DNA from 3 places in the Mesorhizobium sp. B2-3-11 genome. Region 3 is predicted to be linked to each of the others. Evidence: riboswitches for the same ligand, from Rfam matches in the RefSeq annotation. Region 3 holds a riboswitch; each other region holds the start of a gene.
What was found. A riboswitch is a leader RNA that binds a small molecule or an ion and turns the genes downstream of it on or off. The one in region 3 is predicted to bind cobalamin.

Region 1 (7,651 bases), on a different contig from region 3:
CGTGGAAGATGCGTGGCGCCCATTTGCGGATCTGCGGCATCGGATCGATCAGATAGACGAGCTGGTGGCAAGGCTCCCATTCGAGGCCGAGATTGTCGTCAGGCAACTCGTTGAACATCAGCTCCCAGGCGTCCGGATTGTGGGCGATGTTCCAGTCACCAGCAGCCCAGTTGCCGTCCATCGCACAGTTCTCGAAGGCGATGCGAACGCCCTTGTCGGCGGCGCGCCTGGCCAGCGGCCCCCACACCTCGCGAAAGCGCGGCAGGCTGTCTGTCAGCGGCTTGCCGCGGAGCCGGCCGGTAAAGCCGCAGACCATCGAGGCGCCGAACAAATGCGCATTGTCGATGACCGTCTCCCAGGCCTGGAGCACGCCACGGTCGACATCGCCGCCCTCCAGCGGATTGCCGAACACGCCGAGCGACGATACCGTGACATCGGCATCGCCGATCGCCTCGCGGATCTGGCCCGCCAGCCGGGGCAGGTCCTTGCCGCCCAGTGTCTGCCAGAAGAAGGGCTGGATGCTCTCGAAGCCGAGCGGCAGGATTGCCTTGATATAGGCGGCCGGGTCGTCGAGATTGGCCCGCACCATGGTGCCGATCCTGATGTCGAGGAGCGGGTTTGCCATCATTGTGCTTCCTTTGCGATCATCACGCGGCGTCCGGTTTCGGCGCTCTCGATGGCTCCAAAGACCATGGCCAGACTCTTGATATTGTCGGCGCCGCGCGTTTCCGGCTCGGTGCCGGTCTCGATGGCGCGCATGAAATCCCTGATGATACCGAGATGGCCGTCGACGCGGTCGGCGGGATCGAGCGCGGGCACCTCGATTGGCTGAATTTTGTCGAACATGCCGTCGCGGCCCGGCACTACCATTTCCGCCTTCAACCCTTCATGGCCGTCCCAGATCAGGCTGCCGCGCTCGGCGACGATGCGCCAGCTGCCCTCCCAACTGGTGCGGAAGCCGACCGCGCACCAACTGCCCGCATAGGTGAAGACCTTGCCGCCGCCGAGATCGAAGACCGCGCTGGCCGACGAGCCCTGTCGGTACCAGGAATTGGCCGGTTCCCATTCCTGGCAATGGACGCCGGCCGGCTCGCCATTGACCATGTAACGGGCGGCGTCGAATGTGTGGATCGCCATGTCGAGCAGCAGCACATGGGCCATCTCCTCGCGAAAACCGCCGAAATGTGGTGCGACGAAAAAGTCGGCGTGGATGCTGGTCGGCTTGCCGATGGCGCCGGAGTCCAGAAATCTCCGGATGCGCCTGACATCGGCGACATAGCGGCGGTTTTGGACGACGGCATGGATGCGCCCGGCCTGGCGGGCGGCCTCGACGATGGCGCGGGCATTCTCCGGGCTATCGGCGAGCGGCTTTTCCGTCAGCAGATGGCAATGATGGGCAAAGGCGGAAAACGCAACGTCGCGCCGGGCGGCGGGAACCACCACATCGAAGACCGCTTGCGGTCGGGTCTGGTCAAGCACGGCGTCGAGACTGGTGCCGATGACGGCACTACCAAGGTCGTATTCGCGAGCCCTGGCCTTTGCTCTGTCGGCATCGAGATCGACAAGGCCGACAATGGCGAGCCCGTCGATTTGCCGCGCGGCATCGAGCCAGGCCTTGCTCATCGCTCCGCAGCCGACCAGTACGGCGTCGATCATCCAGCGCTCCTCCTCTCGGCCCCTCCAGGCCGATCGTCCCGGCGTTCACGGCGTGACCGTAAACGTTTTTCCGTAAACGTTTACGACAACACACCCGAAGGCGTAGAATGTCAATCGGCCGCCCATGAAAATCGTCGTTGCGCCTTGGCCCGGGCGGCCACCGGTGCTAGCCAAGCAAGGGGGAGAACAGTCACTTGGCGTCCAGCATTCACGACCTTGCCCGTCACCTGAACATTTCGATCGGCACGGTGTCGCGCGCCCTCAACGGCCGCGCCGACGTCAATGCCGACACACGCCAGCGCGTTCTCGAGGCGGCCAGGGCTCTCAACTATTCGCCGAACCAGTCCGGTCGCAGTCTCAGGCAAGGCGCTACCCACTCGATCGCCTTCATGCTGCAGCCGCATCCGGGCGACCAGGAATACGGCGAGCCTTTCTTCATTCCGTTCCTGACTGGATTGCAGGGCCGGCTCGCCGAAAGCGGGCTGGATCTCATCGTGGTGATGGGCGCGCCGGGCGACTATCAGCAGGAGCGCCTGCGGCGTGTCGTCGAGACGCGCCGTGCCGACGCGGTTGTGCTGGCCTGGACGCGGCGCGAGGATGAGCGCATCGACTATCTGACCCAGGCCGGCTTCCCCTTCGCCACGCTCGGCCGCAGCCGCTCCGGCGACAAGGCCTACCCCTCGCTCGATCTCGATTTCGAAAAAGCAGGCGCCGACGCGGTCGATCGGCTGGTGGCACGCGGCCATCGCCGAATCGCCGCCATCCGCCCATCGCTCGATCTGAATTTCGGCTATCTGTTCCTCGACGGCTACCGCAAGGCCTTGCGCCGGCATGGCATCGCCGTCGATCCCGGCCTGATTGCCGACGGCTTCATCAATGAGGCCGGTGGCTACGAAGTGACACCGCACGTGATGCGCCGCAAGGACCCGCCGACCGCCATTATCTTCAACAATGACGCAATGGCGCTTGGCGGCTGCAAGGCGCTGGCCGAGATGGGCATCAAGCCCGGTCACGACATGGCGGTGACCGTGATCGTCGATACGCCGCTCTGCCGCTACTTCTCGCCGGCGCTGACTGCTTTCCGCCCGGCGCTGCAGCCGATGGGACGGCGGCTCGCCGAAATGCTGCTGGCGTCGCTGCCGGCTTTTGCGGGGGCCGCCGGGCCAGAGACCATCAGGGAGGTCTGGCCGCTGGAACTGATCGCCCGCGACAGCGATTGACCATTTGTTGGTTATGTTATAGCAGAACAAACGATCGCCTTGCCTCGCCGCCGCGCGCGGCCTAGGCTGCGACTCGTGATGGTCCCCGAGCCGAAAGGCGGGGGGTGAAAAGGGAACGCGGTGAGATCCGATTTGGGGTCGAGGCCGCGGCTGCCCCCGCAACTGTAAGCGGCGAGCAAGATCCGGAACGCCACTGGCCGGCAAGGCTGGGAAGGCAGGATTGCGCAGAGACCCGTGAGCCAGGAGACCTGCCATCACTGAGTTGACCGGACGGGGTGTGCCGGGAGGAAACGTGGAAATCGGTCTTGTCGGCCGGTCGACCAACATCCTTCCGTCGCCAGTTTTGAAAGTGACGGGAAGTTGGACGGCGCAATCGATCGTATTCACCCCGGGCCTATGCACCAGATCATCGTGTGCACCCTTTGCCGCGACGTGCCGACCGGCGCCAGGTCGGGCGAAGGTTTGTGCACCGAGTTGCGCTCCCGCCTCTCGGCCCAGCCTGACGTGGCGCTTGGTTTCACGGTCGAGGGCGTGGCTTGCATGGCGGGTTGCGCACGTCCCCTGGCGGCGGCTTTCCAGGCGGAAGGCAAGGCCGCCTATCTCTTCGGGTCGATCGACGCGCAGGCAGACGCTGCCGATCTCGTGCGGTTTGCCAGGCTCTACGCCTCGCTTCCCGACGGCTGGTGCAATTCCGGACAACGTCCGCCGCGCCTGGCCGGCAAGACGCTGGCTCGCATCCCGGGACCCGGCAAGCTGGCGGATGGCAATCGGTGACAGCGCCGCTTCTCGATGCGCGCGACTTGGGCGCGATGGCGAATGGCCGGCATTTGATCCATGCGGTCAGCCTGTCGGTGACGTCAGGCGACCGCCTCGCCATCATTGGCCCCAACGGCGCCGGCAAGACCACGCTGCTGCGCATGTTGTCCGGCATGCTCAGGCCAAGCTCGGGGGAGGTGAAGCTTGGCGGGCGACGCCTGGACAGGATTTCACCCGCCGAACGGGCCCTGCATATCGCCGTCGTGGGCCAGACAGACCAGCCGGACCCACGGCTGGCGGTGATCGATTATGTCGAGCTTGGCCGCGTCCCGCATGCCGGCCTGAGGCGCCGCGGCGAGGAACGCGACATTGTCGTGGATGCGCTGCGGCGGACCGGCCTGTTGCCGCTGCTCGACCGGACTATCGGCTCGCTGTCTGGTGGCGAACGCCAACGCGCCCAGCTTGCACGCGCCATCGCGCAGAAGCCCAAAATCCTGTTCCTCGACGAGCCGACCAACCACCTCGATCCGCGCGCCCGCGCGGAACTGCTCGAACTGGTGGCCGGCTTCGGCATGACCGTGATCGCGGTGCTGCACGATCTGACGCTGGTGGCACCCTTCGCCACCAAGGTGGCGGTGATGAACGAGGCCCGGCTGCATGCGCTGGCGCCGCCGCACGAGGCGCTGACGCAACAGCTGATCCGCGAGATTTTCGGCATCGACGTGTTTCGCCTGCGCCATCCCACCGAGGACCGCGAACTGACGGTGTTCGAGCTTCCGAACCGCGCCGCACCGCCGTCCTGACCAAATCCATCCTTATCCGACACGGTTCAACCAAGGAGCAAAGTCCGTGAAACGCCTCGCCCTGTCCCTAGTCTTCTCGTTGCTGGCCTCGACGGCCTTTGCCTTCCCCGTGACCGTCGACAGCTGCGGCAAGCCGCTGACCTTCGACGCGCCGCCAAAGCGCGCCGTCATCCATGATCTCAACATGGCCGAGATGGTCTTCGCGCTGAAGCTGCAGCCGTCGATTGTCGGCCTGACCGGTATCACCGGATGGTATAAAGTCGGCCCTGACTTCAAGGCAGAGCAGGGTTCCATTCCCGAACTGGCACCGAAATATCCGACGCTGGAGAATCTCCTCGCCGTCGAGCCCGACTTCTTCTTCGCAGGCTGGTACTACGGCATGAAGCCAGGCGGCGACGTGACCCCCGACACGCTCGCTCCGCACGGCATCAAGACGCTGGTGCTGACCGAAAGCTGCGTCCATCTCGACAGGAGCCGCCCGGCCGCCTCCATGGACCTGCTCTATGGCGACGTCGAAAAGCTGGGCAAGATCTTCGGCAAGGAAGCAGAAGCAGAGAAGCTTGTCTCCGGCTGGAAGGCGCAACTCGCCGATATCATCGCCAGGGTCGGCATCGCCAAGGGAACACGCGTGTTCCTTTACGATTCCGGCGAGGACAAGCCGTTTACCGCGGGAAAGTTCGCCATCCCCAGCGCCATGATATCGGCGGCCGGCGGCGACAACATCATGGCCGACATGGACACGAGCTGGGGCAACGCGGACTGGGAGACGGTGGCGGCGCGCAATCCGCAATTCCTCATCCTGCTCGATTATCAGGACGGCGGCGGTTACAGGAAACTGCTCGATTTCCTGAAGGCGCACCCGGCGATGAAAGAGACGGACGCGGTCAGGAACGAGCGCTTCGTGGCGCTTCGTTACGCCGAGCTGACGCCAGGACCGGCGAACATCGACGCCATCGGCAAGATCGCCAGGGCGATGCATCCGGAAGCGTTCTGATGGCTCTCGCCCGGGAGCACAAATCCGGCGCGCTTTCAGGGCACAAGGGCTTCACGCTGGCCATGACGGCGGGCGCGGTGGCGCTCGTCGCGCTGGCGCTGCTGTCGATCGCCTACGGCTCGACGCTGACACCTCTAGCCGATGTCGTCGCCGCACTGGGCCGTTCCATTGGGCTGGATGAACCTCAGATATCGGGTCCGGTCGGCAGGATCGTCGTCGACCTGCGGCTGCCGCGCACGATCCTGGCGATCTGTGTCGGCGGCGGGCTGGGCATCGTCGGCGCGCTTTTGCAGACGGTGACCCGCAACGACCTTGCCGACCCCTTCCTGTTCGGCCTGTCGTCGGGAGCCGCTGCCGGCGCGGTTTCCGTCATCACCGTCCTCGGCGACAGTTTCGGCATCTGGACCTTGCCTGTGGCTGCGTTCACCGGCGGCATACTCGCCGCTTCCATCGTGCTTTTGCTGGTGGCGCGGGTGAGGGGGCAAGGTCCGGAGCGGCTGATCCTCGCCGGCCTTGCCGTCTCCTTCATGTTCACGGCCTTGACCAATTATCTGGTTTTTGCCGGCGACCAGCGCGCGGCCCATTCGGTGCTGTTCTGGACCATGGGCGGGCTCGGGCTGGCGCGTTGGGACAATGTGTGGCTGAGTGCGGTGGGCGCTGGCACGATCGCGGCCTACGGGCTGTGGAACCACCGCAAGCTGGACGCTTTCCTGGCCGGCGAAAGCGCTGCCGAAAGCCTCGGCGTGCCGGTGGCCCGCATGCGCAGGACGACATTTCTCGTGGCCGCCTTCTCGACGGCAATCCTCGTCTCGGTCGCCGGTGTCATCGGCTTTGTCGGATTGATGATCCCGCATCTGTCGCGGCCGCTGGCCGGTTCCTTGCATCTGCGCCTGATCGCAAGCTGCGCGCTGTTCGGGGCGGTGCTCCTGCTGGCAAGCGATCTTCTGGCCCGGACCCTGCTGCCGCCGCAGGAACTGCCGATCGGCATCATCACCAGCTCGCTCGGCGCATTCTTCGTTGTCACCATGGTTGTCCGAAACCGCCTTTGAAGACGGCGCCTTGTTGCCTTCCGGGCGTTGTTGCGCACGGGCATGCGTACACCTGTCGCTAACCAGGATCGGGTTGCAAGCTTGCCATGCGCATTTTTGCCACCTTTCATCGCGATCTGACACCTTGAATAGTAAGCACGCTTATTATATATACCGCTCATGGTTTCAGATGGCATCGACAGATTGGGATTTTTGATCCACGACGTGCAGCGCCTGATGCGCAAGCGCTTTGAGGCGCGCGCCAGCGGGCTCGGCCTGTCTTCGGCGCAATGGCGGCTTCTGGTCCGCGTTGCCAAGGAGGCGGGCGTTGCACAGGCGCGGCTCGCCGAACTGCTCGAAATCGAGCCGATCAGCGTCTCACGCCTGGTCGACCGGATGGAGGAGGGCGGCTGGATCGAACGCCGCTCCGACGCGGCGGACCGGCGCGTGCGCATGATATTCCCAACCGAGAAGGCGAACGCGGCCTATGCGGACGTCAAGAGCCTTGCTGGCGAAGTCTATGAGGAATCGCTCAGCGGCGTTTCGCCGGAAGACCGGCGCGTCCTGATCCGGGCGCTGGATGTAATCGTACAAAATCTGACGGACAGCGAAGCTTCGTCGCTTGAAAAGATCAAGAGTGCGGAAGGTGCGACAGCATGAACGCGGTAGCTAAAGTAGAAGAAAACGCTCCCAAGGTGGAGATGGAAGCGCCGGCCCAGCCGGCTGCCCCTGTCGCGGTCGCTCCTCTCGTGCAGCCGGCGCCGGCGCCGAAGAAGAAGCGCCGCATCGGTCGCTTCTTTTTGATGTTCGCCTTGCCGGCGGCATTGATCGTCGGCGGCGGCTATGTCTGGGTGACGGGCGGGCGCTACCAGGAAACGGAAAACGCCAATCTGCAGCAGGCCAAGGTGTCGATCGCCTCCGACACTGCTGGTCGTATCGTCCAGGTCGCCATATCGGACAATCAGACGGTGAAGCAGGGCGATCTCCTGTTCGCCATCGATCCAGAGCCCTACCGCATCGCGCTTGCCCAGGCCGATGCCGCTGTGGCTGCCGCGCGCCTCAATGTCGAGCAGTTGCGCGCCGCCTACGGCCAGGCGATGGCGCAGGAGAAATCCGCCAGCAGCGAAGTTGCCTATGCGCAGTCGCAATATGACCGCGCCGCCGATCTTGCCCAGAAAGGGATCAATGCCAAGT
Region 2 (7,651 bases), on a different contig from region 3:
ATTGCGCAACGGGCCCTCTAGGGGGAGATTGGCAACTTTAACGCTGGCTCAAATCCAGCGCCGCACCCGCTTGGCATAGTCGCGGTATTTCTTGCCGAATTTCGCCGCCAATATCTTTTCCTCGCCCTCGATCGCGACCTTCTGGGTGACGAAGGCGGCGACGAAGGCAAGCAGGAAAAACCAGGCGATGCCCGAGACGAAGGCAACGCCGATCAACAGCAGCGTATTGGCCAGGTACATCGGGTTGCGGGTGATGCCAAAGGGGCCGGTCGTGACGAGATGATCGGGCACGGCGTTGGGATTGAGCGTTGTCCTGGCCCGCATCATGGTGCGGATCGCGGTGAACCAGAGTACGGCGACGGCGAACAACGCCACCCAACCAGCGGCGAACAGAATGTCGCCCAGGAGGTCTCCGATCCAGGGCAAGGGATAGAGCATGCCGAGGATGATGCTGATGGCGATAGCGGCAGCGTAGATCACCGGCGGCCACGGTATCATCCAGGCTTCGGCTCGGTCATTGTGTCCCTCCCTCGGTCATCTTGTCGTCCGTCTTGGCGGTGCAGGTTGCGGCAAGATCGGACAGATGCGCCCTGAAGTCCGCAGTCTGGTCGTTGTTGAAGAGCCGATCAAGAGATCCTTCGCCTTGCAGCGTATCAAGCATGCAGCCGCAATAGCTCGAACAGAAGGTTGCGTTGCGCATCTGCTCGCACGAGCGCTGGCAGGTTTTCAGGAAATTGACCTGCGGGGGCTCGACTTGCGCCGGCATCAGTTGCGAGAACAGCCAGACGCCACCGATCAGCAGCGGCTGGTGGATCAGGTAGAAGGCCAGGCTGTGGCGGCCGATGAAGACCAGTGGATTGGCCCAGCGGCCCGGCACGAGGCTCGCCAGGCGTGCCCGTATGCCGGAAGTGGAAGCGAGTTTCGCCACTCCGAGGCCGAGAAGCACCGCGCCGAACCAGGGGAACAGCGGCACGTAGTCGTTGGAGCGCGGATTGACGGCGGAAAGGCCGATCCACCACAGCCAAGGGTGATCGAGTGCCTCGAAGCGCAGGTAGACGGGCGCCGCGATGACCAGCGCGGCGGCGACAAGCGTCAGCAGCGCCGGCAGGCGCAGGAAGGCGAGGCCAAGCAGGCTGGCGAGCCCGATCTCATGCAGGATGCCGAAAAAAATGAATCCGTCAGGCGTGGCGATGCGGGTGACGACCGAGATGGCGACCGCCGCACCGGCGACCATGGCGAACCGTTTCCAGAAGGAGCTCCAGCGGATCTGTCGGCCATGGGCGAGATAGAGGCTGACGCCGACAAGGAACAGGAAGGTCGAGGCGATGCAGCGGGCGTAGATCTTCCACCAGCCGAAGGCGGTGAGACCGGGGTCGGTGTAACCGAAGAATTCCAGGTCCCAGGTGAAATGGTAGCTTGCCATCGCGATCAGCGCGATGCCGCGCAAAATATCGATGGCAACGATGCGCTTCGATGGCTGCGGAACGGGTGCGGTCGGCGTGTGGATGCTCATGGTCTCGCGATCTGATTCAGCCCTCCAAGACGACTATCACGGTTGCACTGGATAGAAGAAGACCGGTCGCCTTGGCCTGACCGCGCGGCGGAGCCCGCGCCAGCCGCCGAATTGGGCCAGCGCGGGAAAGCCTTTGACCGGCTTCGCTTTTTGCCGGGTGTGCGTCGGTTTCCTCTTAATGGGCCTGAAATGTCCACGGCAGATTTGACGCCGCGATTCTGCTTTGGGGAAGCAATGTCCACGCATGTGCGCCATCCGATCTGGCTTCCGGCCCTCAAGGCCGCGGATGCGCGCACCTTCGCCTCGCTCTACGCGGTCGAGTCCTTCGCCCGCGCCATGGTGTCGAGCGTCATCCCGATCCAGGCCTACGAGATACTCCACAACGAGCAGATCGTCTCGATCCTCTACACCGTCGTATCCATGCTCGGCCTGTCGGTGACCTTGTTCATGCCGATGCTGATCCGCCGCTTCGCGCGGCGCTGGGTCTACACGGCAGGCGCCTGCCTGCTCGCCATCGGCTCGCTGTTCTTCGTCACCCACACGCTCGCTGGACAACTCGCCGGCATGCTGTGCCGCGTCATGGGCGCCAGTGCGCTGTCGATCACACTCAACCTCTACATCATGGACCACATCCGCAAGACCGACTTCATGCAGGCCGAATCGCTGCGCATGGCGTGGTCGATGGTTGCCTGGACGGGCGGGCCGACGCTTGGCATTTTCCTTTATGCGCATTTCGGCATCTATGCCGCGCATGGCGCGGTGGCGGTTTTCGCCATGGCTTTGCTAGCGCTGTTCTGGACCTACCGGCTGGGCGACAACCCGTCGATCCGCCCGGGCAAGACGCGGCCGGCAAATCCGCTCGCCAACATCGGCCGCTTCGTGGCGCAGCCAAGGCTCAGGCTCGCCTGGCTGATCGCCTTCGGCCGGTCGTGCTTCTGGACGACGTTCTTCGTCTATGGACCGCTGTTCATGGTGATCACCGGCGAGGGTGAACTGGCGGGCGGCCTGCTGGTCTCGGCCGGCAATGCGCTGCTGTTCATGGCGATCTTCTGGGGCAAGGCAGGAAAACGCTTTGGCGGCCGACGCACCATGACGTTTGCCTATTTCGCCATGTCGGCGTCGCTGCTGGCGGCGGGCACGGTCGGAGCGGCAGAGCCGTTGCTGACCGGCGCCTTCCTGTTGTGCGGCGCTTTCTTCACCATCGCGCTCGACGCGCTGGGCTCGACCGCCTTCATGCGCTCGGTGCGCTTCTATGAACGCGCGCAGATGGCGGCGGTCTACCGCACCTATCTCGACTTTTCCGAATTGACGCCGCCGCTGGTCTATTCGGTGGTGCTGGCCTTCTTCGGATTGGGATCGGTGTTCGTCACGCTCGGCCTGCTGGCGGCGTTTTGTGGCCTCATGACCTGGCGCTACCTGCCTAAATCCCTCTAAAAAATCAGAGCGAAAGCTCAGCATGGCGCTCGCGCACCCAATTGTGGAAGCGGTGCAGCTCATATTCCTCGGGCATCAGCACGCCGGCTGTATGACGCATCGAGCGCAGGCCCTTCTGGTTGACCTCGCAGATCGCGGCATCCTCCTCCAGCACCTGTGTGCCGAAGGCGACGATGTTGTCGATATCGGTGGCGGCGAGCGCCTCGGGCGAGAACAGCCATTCGGCGGTCAATTCGGTCTGTTCGGGACCGAGCGGCACCAGCCGCACGGTCCTGACATAGTCGACATGGCCGACGATGAACATCGAGGGCAGGCTGGTGGCGTAGGTCTGGCCGGCGGTGCGTTCCGCCTGCGTCAAGCCGGGGAAAACCGGCCCATGCGTCTGCCCATCACGCGACCATGTTTCAGCCCCGGCGCGCAGGCCGCCGGAGAATTCCGGCGCATCATTGTCTGCATGGCGCGTCCATTCGGGATCGTCATGCCGGCTCATCAGGCCGCGGCCATAGATCGGCACCAGCCGCGACAGGTCCTTGTGGACGCCCGGGCAGTGCAGGCACTCGTTGAAGTTTTCCCAGAAAATCTTCCAGTTGCAGTTCATCACCTTGCGCAGCACATGGCCTGACACCAGCGTGTCCAGCGGCCAGTTGCCGAGGTCGCCGGAGGCCGGGTCGAAGGATGACTGCACTGAGCCGGCGGCATCTTCAGCAAGATTGACGAAGACGAAGCCCCGCCGCACCGAGAGTACAACGCGGTAAAGCGGGTGGTCGGCCTCGTCGAAGCCGTCAGGCAGCGATTTCGACGGTACACGCACCAGATCGCCACGCAGCGAATAGGACCAGGCATGGTACGGGCAGGTGATCAGCCGCGCCTTCAGGCGTCCTTCGCTTTCCTGGCAAAGCTGCGAACCGCGATGCCGGCACGTGTTGTGGAAGGCATGCAACTCGCCGGCGTCGTCGCGCAGCACAAGGATTTCCTGCGTACCGACGCGGAAGGTGCGGAATGCCAAAGGCTGGGCAAGGTCGGTCTCGCGGCAGACGAGCAGCCAATTTCTGTACCAGATGGCATCGAGATCACGCTGATAGTTCTCCTGGTCCCAATAGGCCGATGACGGCAGCGTCGGCTCGGTTCGGGTCAGGCCGTTATAGGGCTCGCGCTCGCTGGCATTGGGCTGCATGGCTGGCTTCCTGTGAGGGTTGCGAGCCGACACCCGACTAGAAAATTTGTCAATCAGGACGGGATGGAGCGGCTTCGCCGATACGACGCTCCTGCGCTGGCGACTGTCGGAATTTGGTTTGCCGCGCGCGGCAAATTTCCCTATAGTCACCAACGTCGTCGGTTCCTTTTTGGAGCCAAGAGGGAATGCGGTGCGGACAGGAATTCCTGTCCAATGCCGTGGCTGCCCCCGCAACTGTGTGCGGTAGTCCTCTCCATATGCCACTGAGGGTTTTCCTCGGGAAGGTGGGGAAGGGCGCTTATCCGCGAGCCAGGAGACCTGCCGGCGACAGGAAACTGACTTCGATGCCCTCGGGTGGAGGGCGAAAGGACAAGACATGACTACCGCTTCCGTCTCCCTCGGCGCCTCCGTCTCCTCGCAGTCGCGCTTCATGCAGCTCGCGCTCGCGGCGCTGCTCGGCATGTTCGTCGTCGGCTTTGTCGGTTTCTCGCATATCGATGCGGTCCACAATGCCGCCCACGACTATCGCCACTCGATGGCGTTTCCCTGCCACTAACGAGGATCTGACATCATGAATCTGTTTCGCAACGTCGTGTTCGTCGCGGCGATCGCGGGGCTCGTGGCGGGTGTCGTTCTCGCCTGCATGCAGGCCTATGCGACAGTGCCGCTGATCCTCAAGGCGGAAGTCTACGAACAGGCCGGCGGCGGCCATCACCATGACCACGCGGCTGCACCGGCGGCGAGCAACGATGCGGTGAGCACGGTCGCGCCCGCTGGGAATGCGATGAGTTCTGCCGCGCCAGCACCCGCCGAAGTCACGGCACCGGCGGAGGAAGATGAAGGCTGGGCGCCGGCCGACGGTGTCGAGCGTTTTGCCTTCAGCGTGGTTGCCAATATCGTCACCGGCATCGGTTTCGCGCTGGTCCTGGTCGCGATTTCCGAGTTTGCCGGCGGCGTCGGCAATTGGCGCCAGGGCGTATTCTGGGGGCTGGCCGGCTTTGCCGTGTTCACGCTGGCACCAGGCCTCGGCCTGCAGCCGGAACTGCCGGCGATGCCGGCGGCCGATCTGCTTGCGCGCCAGATCTGGTGGACGGCAACGGCCGCGGCGACCGCTATCGGCCTTGGCCTGATCGTGTTTCGCAGATCGCTGCCATTGACCATCTTCGCCGTCTTGCTGATCGTCGTCCCGCATATCGTCGGCGCGCCGCAGCCCGACAGTTTCGAGACGCCTATCCCGGAAGGCCTGCACCATCAGTTCGTGGTGGCGGTGACGGTGACCAATCTGGTGTTCTGGCTGGTGCTCGGCGCGGTCGTGGGCGTGGTGCGCAGGCGCTTCACCGGCACGGCGACCAGCTTGCGCGACAGCTTTGCCTGACCGCGGCAAGCTGACTTTCATCATCGGTGGCGCGCGCTCCGGAAAGAGCGCGCACGCCGAAACCCTGGTGACGGCATTCCCCCCGCCATGGGCGTATGTCGCCACGGCGCAAACCTATGACGATGAGATGCGCGAGCGCATCGCGGTGCACCGCTCGCGGCGCGGTGAGGGCTGGTCGACCATCGATGCGTCAATCGACCTTGCCGAAGCGCTGGAGGCCTTGCCGGATGATCGGCCGGTGCTTGTCGACTGCCTGACGCTATGGCTGACCAATCACATGCTGGCCGATTACGACGTCGAGGCGGAGTGCCGACGGCTCGCCGACGTGCTGTCGCGGCCGCGCGGACCGTGGTTCGTGGTGTCGAACGAGGTCGGGCAAGGCATCGTGCCCGACAATGCGCTGGCGCGGCGTTTTCGCGACGACGCCGGCCGGCTCAACCAGCGGGTCGCCGCGGTTGCCGACACGGTGCTGCTGATGGTGGCGGGGCTACCGCTCAAGGTGAAGTGAAATGACCGATATCGACGACAAGGATGAAGAGCGCCATCGCGCCAAGATGGCCAAGCGCAAGGCGGTGCAGGACGCCGAGGTTGCGAGCAAGACGGTCGAGAAGGGGTTGCTGATCGTCAACACCGGTCCCGGCAAGGGCAAGACCACGGCCGCCTTCGGGCTGGCGCTGCGGATGCTCGGCCACGGCAAGCGCGTCGGCGTCGTGCAATTCATCAAGGGCAAATGGCACACCGGCGAGAAGGATGCGTTTGCCGCCTTCGGCGACCGCGTGGTCTGGCATGCTATGGGCGAGGGTTTCACCTGGGAGACGCAGGACCTGAAGCGCGATATCGCCGCCGCCGAAGCCGCCTGGGCCAAGGCGCTGGAATTGATCGACGATCCCTCGATCAGCCTTGTCGTGCTCGACGAGCTCAACATTGCGTTGCGCTACGACTATCTCGATCTCGACAAGGTGGTTGCGGCGCTGAAGGGCCGGCGCGAGGGTCTGCATGTCGTCATCACCGGCCGCAACGCCAAGCCAGCGCTGGTCGAGGCTGCCGATCTGGTCACCGAGATGGGCGTCACCAAGCATCATTTCTCGGCGGGCGTGAAAGCTCAGCAGGGCATCGAGTTTTAAAAAACCAGAACAGCGATCACCGCGACCAGGCCGAACAAGCCAATCAGCAGGAAATCAGCGACACGGTAGAGTTGCAGCGCGCGCCTTATATCGCCGCTGTCGACATCGCTGCGGCCGCCTTCGCCCATGAAGATGTCGTCGACCATGACACCGCCATAGCTGCGTGGTCCGGCAAGCGCGAGCCCAAGCGCGCCGGCCATGGCCGCTTCGGGCCAGCCGGCATTGGGCGAGCGGTGTTTTTTCGCGTCGCGCCGTACCGCTTGCCAGCCGCAGTGGGGGTCGGCGCCCTCGACCAAGAAGGAAGCGAGCACGATCAGCAGCGCCGTCAGCCGCGATGCCGGCAGGTTGATCCAATCGTCGAAGCGCGCCGCCGCCCAGCCGAACGCCTCGTGGCGCGGGGTGTGGTGGCCGATCATCGAATCGGCGGTGTTGGCCGCCTTGTAGGCGGCGCCGCCGGCCAGCCCGCCAACGCCGGTCCAGAAGGCGGGGGCGACGATGCCATCGGAAAAATTCTCCGCCAGGCTTTCGATCGCCGCACGGCAGACGCCTGCCCGGTCCAGCGTTTCGGGATCGCGGCCGACGATCCGCGAGACGGCGGCGCGGCCCATGTCGAGGCCTCCACTGTCGAGCGCGTCGGCGACGGCTTCGACATGTTCATGCAGGCTCTTCTGCGACAGAAGCGATGTTGCCAGAAGGACGGCAATGATCCATCCCAAGGGGACGAACCAGAGCAGAACGAGCTGCACGCAAAGACCTGTCAGCGCCGGCACCAGCACGATGACCAAAAGCGCCTGGACACCACGTTGACGACGCAGTGCGTCGGGATCAGTGGCGCGGTTGAGCCTCAAGTCGAGAAAGGATATCAGCCTGCCGAACCACGTCACCGGATGGCCGATGGCGCGAAACAGCCAGTCGGGATAACCAAGGGCGAATTCGACAACCAATGACAGGAAAGCGATCAGGACAGACATGAAGCTTCTTGAAGGAGCGGTGGACCATGGTGGAAGTCTTGGCCGGGCAAGGGCGCTTTT
Region 3 (7,651 bases):
TTTCGTCCGCCCCGGCCACATCTTTCCGCTCATCGCGCGCGAAGGCGGCGTGTTGATGCGCTCGGGTCACACCGAGGCCGCGGTCGACCTCTGCAAGCTCGCCGGCCTGCCGCCGATCGGCGTGATCTCGGAACTGGTCAATGATGACGGCACCGTCAAGCGCGGCCCGCAGGTCGCGGCCTTCGCCGAGGAGCACGGTCTCAAGCAGGTATCGGTCGCCGACCTCATCGCTTACCGGCAGCGCAAGGAAACGCTGGTCGAGCGCGTCGCCTGTTCCGACATCGAGACGCTGGGTGGCAAGGCGCAGGTCTTCACCTACACGCTGCCCTGGGACACGATGCATCACGTCGCCATCGTCTTCGGCGATATCCGCGACGGCGAGGACGTCCCGGTGCGACTGCATTCGGAGGACGTCGTAACCGATGTGTTCGGCACCAGCCACCGCCTCGATGGCATCATGAAGGCGATGGGCGAGCGCAAGCGCGGTGTCATCGTCTATCTGCGCGAGGGCTCGGTCGGCGTCGCCCACCAGGAGCGCAACCGGCCGGCGCCGGGCGATCGCGAGGATCATGAAGAGGCGCGCCGGCGCGAGAGCGAATGGCGCGAGATCGGCCTTGGTGCGCAGATCCTGAAGGATCTCGGCATTTCCTCCATCAACCTGATCGCCTCGCGCGAACGCCATTATGTCGGTCTCGAAGGGTTTGGCATCCACATCGCCAAGACCGAGATTATCTGAGCTCAAGAAATCCTGGCTGTCACTCGGCCGGGATTGCCGCCTCGCATCCTTCCAACTCGCATTCATGGGTGGCGAAGCTGCGCTGGCCGAGCAGCACCGTGACCAGTGCGATAACGCCTGATGCCACCGAAACCCAGAACCCGTTCTGGGCGCCGAACGCATCCACCACGGCGCCGGCAGCGAACGAACCGAGCGCCATGCCGATGCCGATGCCGGTGGTCACCCAGGTGATGCCTTCGGTCAGCATCGTCTCAGGCACATGCCGTTCGATCAGGCCGAAGGCGGTGATGAAGGTCGGCGAGATCGCCACGCCGCTGATGAAGACAGTCAGCGCGAGCACGGGCACGGTGCTGGCGGTAAGCGGCAGCAGTGTGCCGAGCGCGACCAATGCGACCGCGATGGCGAGCTGGCGCTGCAGCGGTGCTTTCAGGTTGAGCGCGCCGATGATGATGCCGAGCACGAAGGAGCCCAGCGCATAGACGCCGATGACGAGACTTGCGGCGCCTGGCTGGCCGAGTTCCTTGGTGATTGCCACCGTGCTCACTTCCGTCGTCGCGAAGGTTGCGCCGATGAAGATCATTGCGAAGGTGATGATTTGAACCGGCCCCAGGCGGATAGCCGAGCCGGTTGAGCCATGGTCCACCGATCGCACCTGCGGTTCGGTCGAACGCTGCAGGATGAAGGCTATTGAGCCCAGGGCCAGGAACAGCGTGCTGACGAGCACGCCCGCTTCCGGGAATAGCGCGGCGCTGAGACCAACCGACAGCGATGCGCCGGCGATGTAGACCAGTTCGTCGGCCGCCGACTCGAAGGCGAAGGCGGTGTTCATCTCGGGCCGGCCCCGGAAAATCTCGGTCCAGCGCGCGCGTACCATGGCCGGCATGCTTGGCATCGCCGCGGCCAGCAATGCCGACACGAATAGCGTCCATATCGGCCAGTCCTGGTTGGCCGATGCGATCAGGGCCGCGAATGCGAGCACGGAGATGATGGTTGTGGGGACGACAACCCGCGTCTGGCCGAGGCGGTCGACCAACCTCGATATTTGCGGCGCTAGGAAAGCATTGGCCAAGGCGAATGTCGCCGAAACCGCACCCGCCAGCCAGTATTCGCCACGCGTCTGCGACAGCATCGCCACGATGCCGATCGGCGCCATGGCGATCGGCAGGCGCGCCATGAAGCCGGCGGCGGCAAAGCCCCTGGCGCCAGGAGCGCGAAAGATTTCCGAGTAGGGGTTTTGCATGATCCTGTTCCTCGACAAGGGGCGATTCGACAATTATATACGAGACGTATAAGTGTTAAATAGACCATACGTCGCGTATGTCAATTGGCATACGGAGCGTATGTAGATAAGGCCAGAGCATGCACCGACCCCGCAGGGAGATGATCGCCGAGACGCGTGCCAAGCTGATCGCCGCGGCGCGCCAAGCCTTTGGCACCATCGGTTATGCCGAAGCGTCGATGGACGATTTCACCGCATCGGCCGGACTGACGCGCGGCGCCCTCTATCATCACTTCGGCGATAAGAAGGGACTGCTGCAGGCGGTTATCGCGCAAATCGATGCGGAAATGGCCGCGCGGGTGAATGAGGTCGCGTCGAGGGCGCCGACCCGCTGGCAGCATTTCGTCGACGAATGCACGACCTACATCGAAATGGCGCTGGAGCCGGAAATCCAGCGCATCATGTTCCGGGACGGTCCGGCCGTGCTGGGCGATCCGGCACAGTGGTCGAATGCCAATGCCTGCGTCGGTTCAATGACCGATCATCTGACCGCGCTGCAAGAGGAGGGGGTGGTCGTGCCGGGCCTCGATCCCGAGACCGCGGCGCGGCTGATCAACGGGGCGAGCAGCCAGGCCGCGCAGCGGATCGCCAATTCGAACGATCCCGAAGCGACGTCGAGGAAGGTGGTGGCAGCGTTCAAGCAATTGCTCGAAGGCCTGCTCGAGAACCCGGAAGCGCGGCCAAACTGACCTGCAATCGGGCTCCGCCACCGCTCGCAATTGACAATAGACGGTTTGGGAGCATCCTCCACAGCCACCTCTGGGGGATTCGGGGCATGTGGGATTTCGATATCGGCAGGTCGGTGTCCATCATGATGCGGACCTGGCCTTTCATCGTCTTTCGCATGATCGTCTATTTCGGCATCACGCTGGCCTATATCATGGCCACCGGCGCGGGCGCCTCGGTCGGGTATGGCGTCGGCCATATCTCCACCGATCCCGATGGGCCGTTGTCCTTTGCCATGTGGGGCGGGATTGTTGGCTTCGGCCTCGTCTCGATCGCCGTCTACTGGATCCGCGAATACATCCTCTACGTCGTCAAGGCAGGCCATATCGCCGTCATGGTGCATCTGATCGACGGCCATGACATACCCGACGGCCAGAACCAGATCGCCTACGCGAAAGAGGTTGTGACCGAGCGTTTTGCCGAAGCGAACATCCTTTTCGTCGTCGACCAGCTGGTCAAGGGCGCCATCCGTGCCATCACCGGCCTGCTGGGCGGCATTGCGGCTTTCCTGCCCATTCCGGGCCTGAGCGGCCTGGTCTCGTTCCTCAACACGGTGATCCGCCTGTCGCTGACCTATGTCGACGAGATCATTCTCGGCTACAACATCCGCATCAATTCGTCCTCACCCTTCGAGACCGCACGGCAAGGCGTCGTGCTCTACGCCCAGAACGGCAAGATCATGGTCAAGAACGCAGTCTGGCTGGCGTTGATCATGTGGGGGGTCTCCTTCGTCATCTTCCTGCTGATGCTGGCTCCGGCGGCCGCCATTCTTTACGTCATGCCCGGACAGCTCGCCGGCTGGGCCTTCGTTCTGGCCATTGTCTTTGCCTGGGCCTTCAAGGCGGCGTTCATCGAACCTTTCGCCATCGCGTGCCTGATGCAGGTCTATTTCAAGACCATCGAGGGTCAGGTGCCCGATGCCGCCTGGGACGCCAGGCTGGCCGATGCCTCGTCGAAGTTCCGGGAACTCAAGCGCAAGGCGCTCTCCACCTTCGACGGTTCGCGCTGGGGCACGGCCGGCGCGACACGCTGATCGGCGGGGTTTGCCGGCGCAGCGGCGACGGTGTTGAGGCGGGCCACCGCAGATTTGAGCGAGGCTTCTCCCTGGCCGCAAAAAGTCTCGCTCATGATCAGTTCGGGCAGCGGCAGCCGTCGGCCCCACCCGTGCGTTTCGAGGTCCGGTTTCGGCGCAAACTCCGAGACACGGCCGACGCAGAGATAGGCGATCGGCGTCACGTGGTCGGGGATGGACAGCAGGCTTTTCAGCGCTTGCGCCTCGATGATGCTGACCCAGCCGACGCCAACGCCCTCGGCGCGTGCCGCGAGCCAGAAATTCTGTACCGCGCAGACCGTACTGTAGAGATCCATTTCCGGATTGTGCCAACGTCCCAGCGGCGAGCCTTTCGAGCGCTCGTGGTCGCAGGTGATACAGATGTTGAGCGCACTTTCGCAAATGCCTTCGAGCTTGAGCTTGCGGTAGAGCGCCCGCCGGTCCGCCTCGATTGCCGGCAGTTCCTGTTCGCGCGCGGCAAGGAACAGGTCGCGCACCTTCGCCCGTCGCGCGGCATCGCGAATGACGATGAAATTCCAAGGCTGCATGAAGCCGACCGATGGCGCGTGATGGGCGGCAAGCAGCAGCCGCGCCAGCACCTCGTCGTCGATCGCTTCCGATGTAAAATGGCTGCGGACGTCGCGTCGCGTGAACATGGCGCGGTAAACCGCGTCGCGCGCGATCTGATCAAATCCATTGGCCGTTGGAGCGGTCATAGCTTCCGGCATCGCTTGTCCCCTTGCGATTGCAGCAGTTCAAATTCTCAGAGCGTACTTTGTGCGTCCAGGAGGGCGCACGTCGTTCTGATGCCATCCGCCTGACCATGCGGATGACGATGCCTGCCAGGCCGGTCTTCTGGCTCGGGATCAACCCGCGTCCGGTGCCTTCCCGTCATCGACAGTGGCACTTACCGGCGCGGTCCCCCTCACAGCGTTGGGCACGCCACGGTATCAAACCGTGTTCCCGATTCTCCCGCCAGAGCATTTGCAGCCAAGTGGAATCACTTGGCGTCGCAGAATGCGGCTAAAACAAACAGACCGGCGGGCACCAGGCAGTGGCGGCGACCTTACGCCGAAGCGCCGGCGACGCCAATGCCCGCAGCGACATGAATGGACGCAGCCGTGATTTTCCCCAGCGATCAAGCCGCAACGCATGGCCATCACGGCGCCGGGGCACTAGATAGGGGGACATGGCCACTCGTCTCTACACGCACCCGATCTTCCTCGAACACATCACCCCGCCAGGTCACCCCGAGCGGCCCGACCGCTTGCGCGCCATCGCGCGCGTGCTCGACGACGAAGCTTTTGCCGCGCTTGACCGCGCCGAGGCACCGCAAGGCGACGAGGCGACCATCCTCTATGCGCATCCCGCCGATTTCGTCGCGCGCGTGCGCGCCGCCATTCCCGCTGAAGGCCTCGCCCGCATCGACGCCGACACCACCGCCAGCCCGAAGAGCTGGCAGGCGGTGATCACCGCGATCGGCGCCGCCAATGCCGCCGTCGACGACGTCTTTGCGGGCCGCGCCGACAATGTCTTCGTCGCCGCCCGGCCGCCTGGCCATCATGCTGAAAAGAACACGGCCATGGGCTTCTGCTTCTTCAACACTGCGGCTATCGCTGCCCGCTATGCGCAGAAGAAGCATGGCGCGGAGCGTGTCGCCGTCGTCGATTGGGACGTGCACCATGGCAACGGCACGCAGGATATTTTTTGGGACGATCCCTCGGTGCTCTATTGCTCGACGCACCAGATGCCGCTCTATCCCGGCACCGGCGCGAAGAACGAGACCGGCGCCGGCAACATCGTCAACGCGCCGCTGGCGCCGCAGACCGGCAGCGAGGTGTTTCGCGATGCTTTCCTGTCGCGCGTGCTGCCGGCACTCGACAATTTCGCGCCCGACCTGATCATCATTTCGGCCGGCTTCGACGCGCACCATCGCGACCCGCTGGCGGAGATCAATCTTACCGAGGACGATTTCGACTGGGCGACCGGCCAACTGATGCAGCGCGCCGCACGCCATAGCGGCAACCGGCTCGTCAGCGTGCTCGAGGGCGGCTACGATCTGCAGGGATTGGCATTTTCGGTCGGCGCCCATGTCGGGCGACTGATGAAAGGATGAATGATGACTGGTGAGATCAACGAAGACGTCAAGGCGATGAGCTTCGAGCAGGCACTCGACGCGCTGGAGAAGATCGTCGATGATCTGGAGCGTGGCGACGTGCCGCTCGACCAGTCGATCCGGATCTACGAACGCGGCGAGGCGCTGAAGGTGCATTGCGACCGGTTACTGAAGGCCGCTGAGGACAAGGTCGAGAAGATCAGGCTGTCGCGCGACGGCAAGCCGGTTGGAACCGAGCCGCTCGACGCGGACTGAGGTCCGGAGCAGGCTTACCGACTTTTGAACACGATCATGATTGAGGATACAACTCGTCCCGATTGAAACGGACAAGAGGAGATACGGAAGCGATGTGCAGAAACATCAAGACCCTGTTCAATTTTGATCCGCCGGCAACCAATGACGAAGTCCGCGACGCGGCACTCCAGTTTGTCCGCAAGCTCAGCGGAACGACGCGACCGTCGAAACAGAACCAGCATGCGTTCGATCATGCGGTCGAAGCCATCGCGGCATCCGCACGCGAATTGCTTGATTCCCTCGAAACCCACCAGCATCCGCGCAGTCGCGAAGAGGTGGCAGCCAAACTGAGAGCAAAGGCGGCGATCCGGTTCGCCTGACATGTCCAAAGCGGCCACCGAGCGCTGACCAGGAGAGTTCATGAGCTTCTTCCCGGGGAAAGACCCTGAGGCCGGCGATGCCTTCGCCAGCGACCAGATCGAACTGATGGTCATCCCCAACGCCAAGGATATTGGCGGCTTCGAGGTGCGCCGCGCCTTGCCGACCGCCAAGAGAAGGCTGGTCGGGCCATTCATTTTCTTCGATCGCATGGGCCCCGCGATCATGCGCACCGGCCAGGCGCTCGATGTCCGTCCCCACCCGCATATCGGCCTGTCGACCGTGACCTATCTGTTCGATGGCAAGATCAGACATCGCGATTCGCTCGGCACCGAAATGGTGATCGAACCCGGCGACGTGAACCTGATGACCGCGGGCCGCGGCATCGTCCACTCCGAGCGCACGCCGCAGGAATTGCGCGGCGCGCCGATGTCGATCTCCGGCCTGCAGACCTGGCTGGCTCTGCCGGACGGCAAGGAAGAGGTTGCACCGGTGTTCGAGAACACAGCGGCGCTGCGGCTTCCAGAGATCGATGCCGAAGGCGTCAGCGGCCGCGTCGTCATCGGTGACTTCCAAGGATTGCGGTCCCCGGTGCGGGCAGATTCCGACACGCTCTACGCCGATTTGCGGCTGGGGCTCGGTGCCAGCGTCAAAATCCCGGCCGATGCGGAAGAGCGCGCCATCTACACGCTGGAGGGCGAAGTCTCGATTTCGGGCGACGTCTTTCCGGCCGAACGGCTGCTGGTGTTCCGGCCCGGCGACGAGATCGTCATATCGTCGCAAACCGGTGCGCATTTCATGCTGTTCGGCGGCGCCTCGCTCGGTTCGAAGCGCTACATCTGGTGGAATTTCGTCTCTTCGTCGAAGGAGCGCATCGAGCAGGCCAAGCAGGAATGGAAGACCGGCCGCTTCGATATCGTTCCTGGCGATGAGAAAGAGTTCATTCCGCTGCCGGAAGGCTGAGCGGAGCGGTGAGGGGCTGACCGTCCGCGTCACCGACACGCATTTACTTTCGCCGGCCGGCGGCCTATCCCGCCGATGAAAAGAGAGTCTGGGCCCAACGTGAACGCAACGCCGCATACGCCGCTTCTCGACAAGGTTCGCGTCCCGGCCGACCTGCGCACGCTGGCC

Region 1: it holds a riboswitch for cobalamin, as region 3 does, so the genes downstream of both, FJ960_RS12340 (DUF1636 family protein) here and bluB (5,6-dimethylbenzimidazole synthase) in region 3, are expected to answer to the same signal.
Region 2: it holds a riboswitch for cobalamin, as region 3 does, so the genes downstream of both, FJ960_RS26680 (CbtB domain-containing protein) here and bluB (5,6-dimethylbenzimidazole synthase) in region 3, are expected to answer to the same signal.

Annotation. Positions count from the first base shown of each region.
Region 1 covers NZ_VFVS01000007.1:143,243-150,893, forward strand. The annotation lists gene FJ960_RS12325 (sugar phosphate isomerase/epimerase) at 1-628, opposite strand, end outside; gene FJ960_RS12330 (Gfo/Idh/MocA family oxidoreductase) at 625-1,656, opposite strand; gene FJ960_RS12335 (LacI family DNA-binding transcriptional regulator) at 1,851-2,876, shown strand; cobalamin riboswitch at 2,939-3,147, shown strand; gene FJ960_RS12340 (DUF1636 family protein) at 3,273-3,650, shown strand; gene FJ960_RS12345 (ABC transporter ATP-binding protein) at 3,647-4,435, shown strand; gene FJ960_RS12350 (ABC transporter substrate-binding protein) at 4,482-5,429, shown strand; gene FJ960_RS12355 (iron ABC transporter permease) at 5,429-6,478, shown strand; gene FJ960_RS12360 (MarR family transcriptional regulator) at 6,638-7,117, shown strand; gene FJ960_RS12365 (HlyD family secretion protein) at 7,114-7,651, shown strand, end outside.
Region 2 covers NZ_VFVS01000026.1:61-7,711, forward strand. The annotation lists gene FJ960_RS26660 (isoprenylcysteine carboxylmethyltransferase family protein) at 49-498, opposite strand; gene FJ960_RS26665 (DUF1624 domain-containing protein) at 515-1,513, opposite strand; gene FJ960_RS26670 (MFS transporter) at 1,748-2,947, shown strand; gene FJ960_RS26675 (aromatic ring-hydroxylating dioxygenase subunit alpha) at 2,952-4,121, opposite strand; cobalamin riboswitch at 4,264-4,462, shown strand; gene FJ960_RS26680 (CbtB domain-containing protein) at 4,498-4,677, shown strand; gene FJ960_RS26685 (CbtA family protein) at 4,693-5,496, shown strand; gene cobU (bifunctional adenosylcobinamide kinase/adenosylcobinamide-phosphate guanylyltransferase) at 5,489-6,004, shown strand; gene cobO (cob(I)yrinic acid a,c-diamide adenosyltransferase) at 6,006-6,620, shown strand; gene cbiB (adenosylcobinamide-phosphate synthase CbiB) at 6,617-7,591, opposite strand; gene cobD (threonine-phosphate decarboxylase CobD) at 7,590-7,651, shown strand, end outside.
Region 3 covers NZ_VFVS01000018.1:49,555-57,205, reverse strand. The annotation lists gene ribB (3,4-dihydroxy-2-butanone-4-phosphate synthase) at 1-736, shown strand, start outside; gene FJ960_RS22485 (MFS transporter) at 756-1,976, opposite strand; gene FJ960_RS22480 (TetR/AcrR family transcriptional regulator) at 2,096-2,704, shown strand; gene FJ960_RS22475 (hypothetical protein) at 2,791-3,774, shown strand; partial or broken gene bluB (5,6-dimethylbenzimidazole synthase) at 3,939-4,448, opposite strand; cobalamin riboswitch at 4,620-4,802, opposite strand; gene FJ960_RS22465 (histone deacetylase family protein) at 4,982-5,908, shown strand; gene FJ960_RS22460 (exodeoxyribonuclease VII small subunit) at 5,912-6,163, shown strand; gene FJ960_RS22455 (DUF2277 domain-containing protein) at 6,256-6,522, shown strand; gene FJ960_RS22450 (pirin family protein) at 6,563-7,483, shown strand; gene dxs (1-deoxy-D-xylulose-5-phosphate synthase) at 7,559-7,651, shown strand, end outside.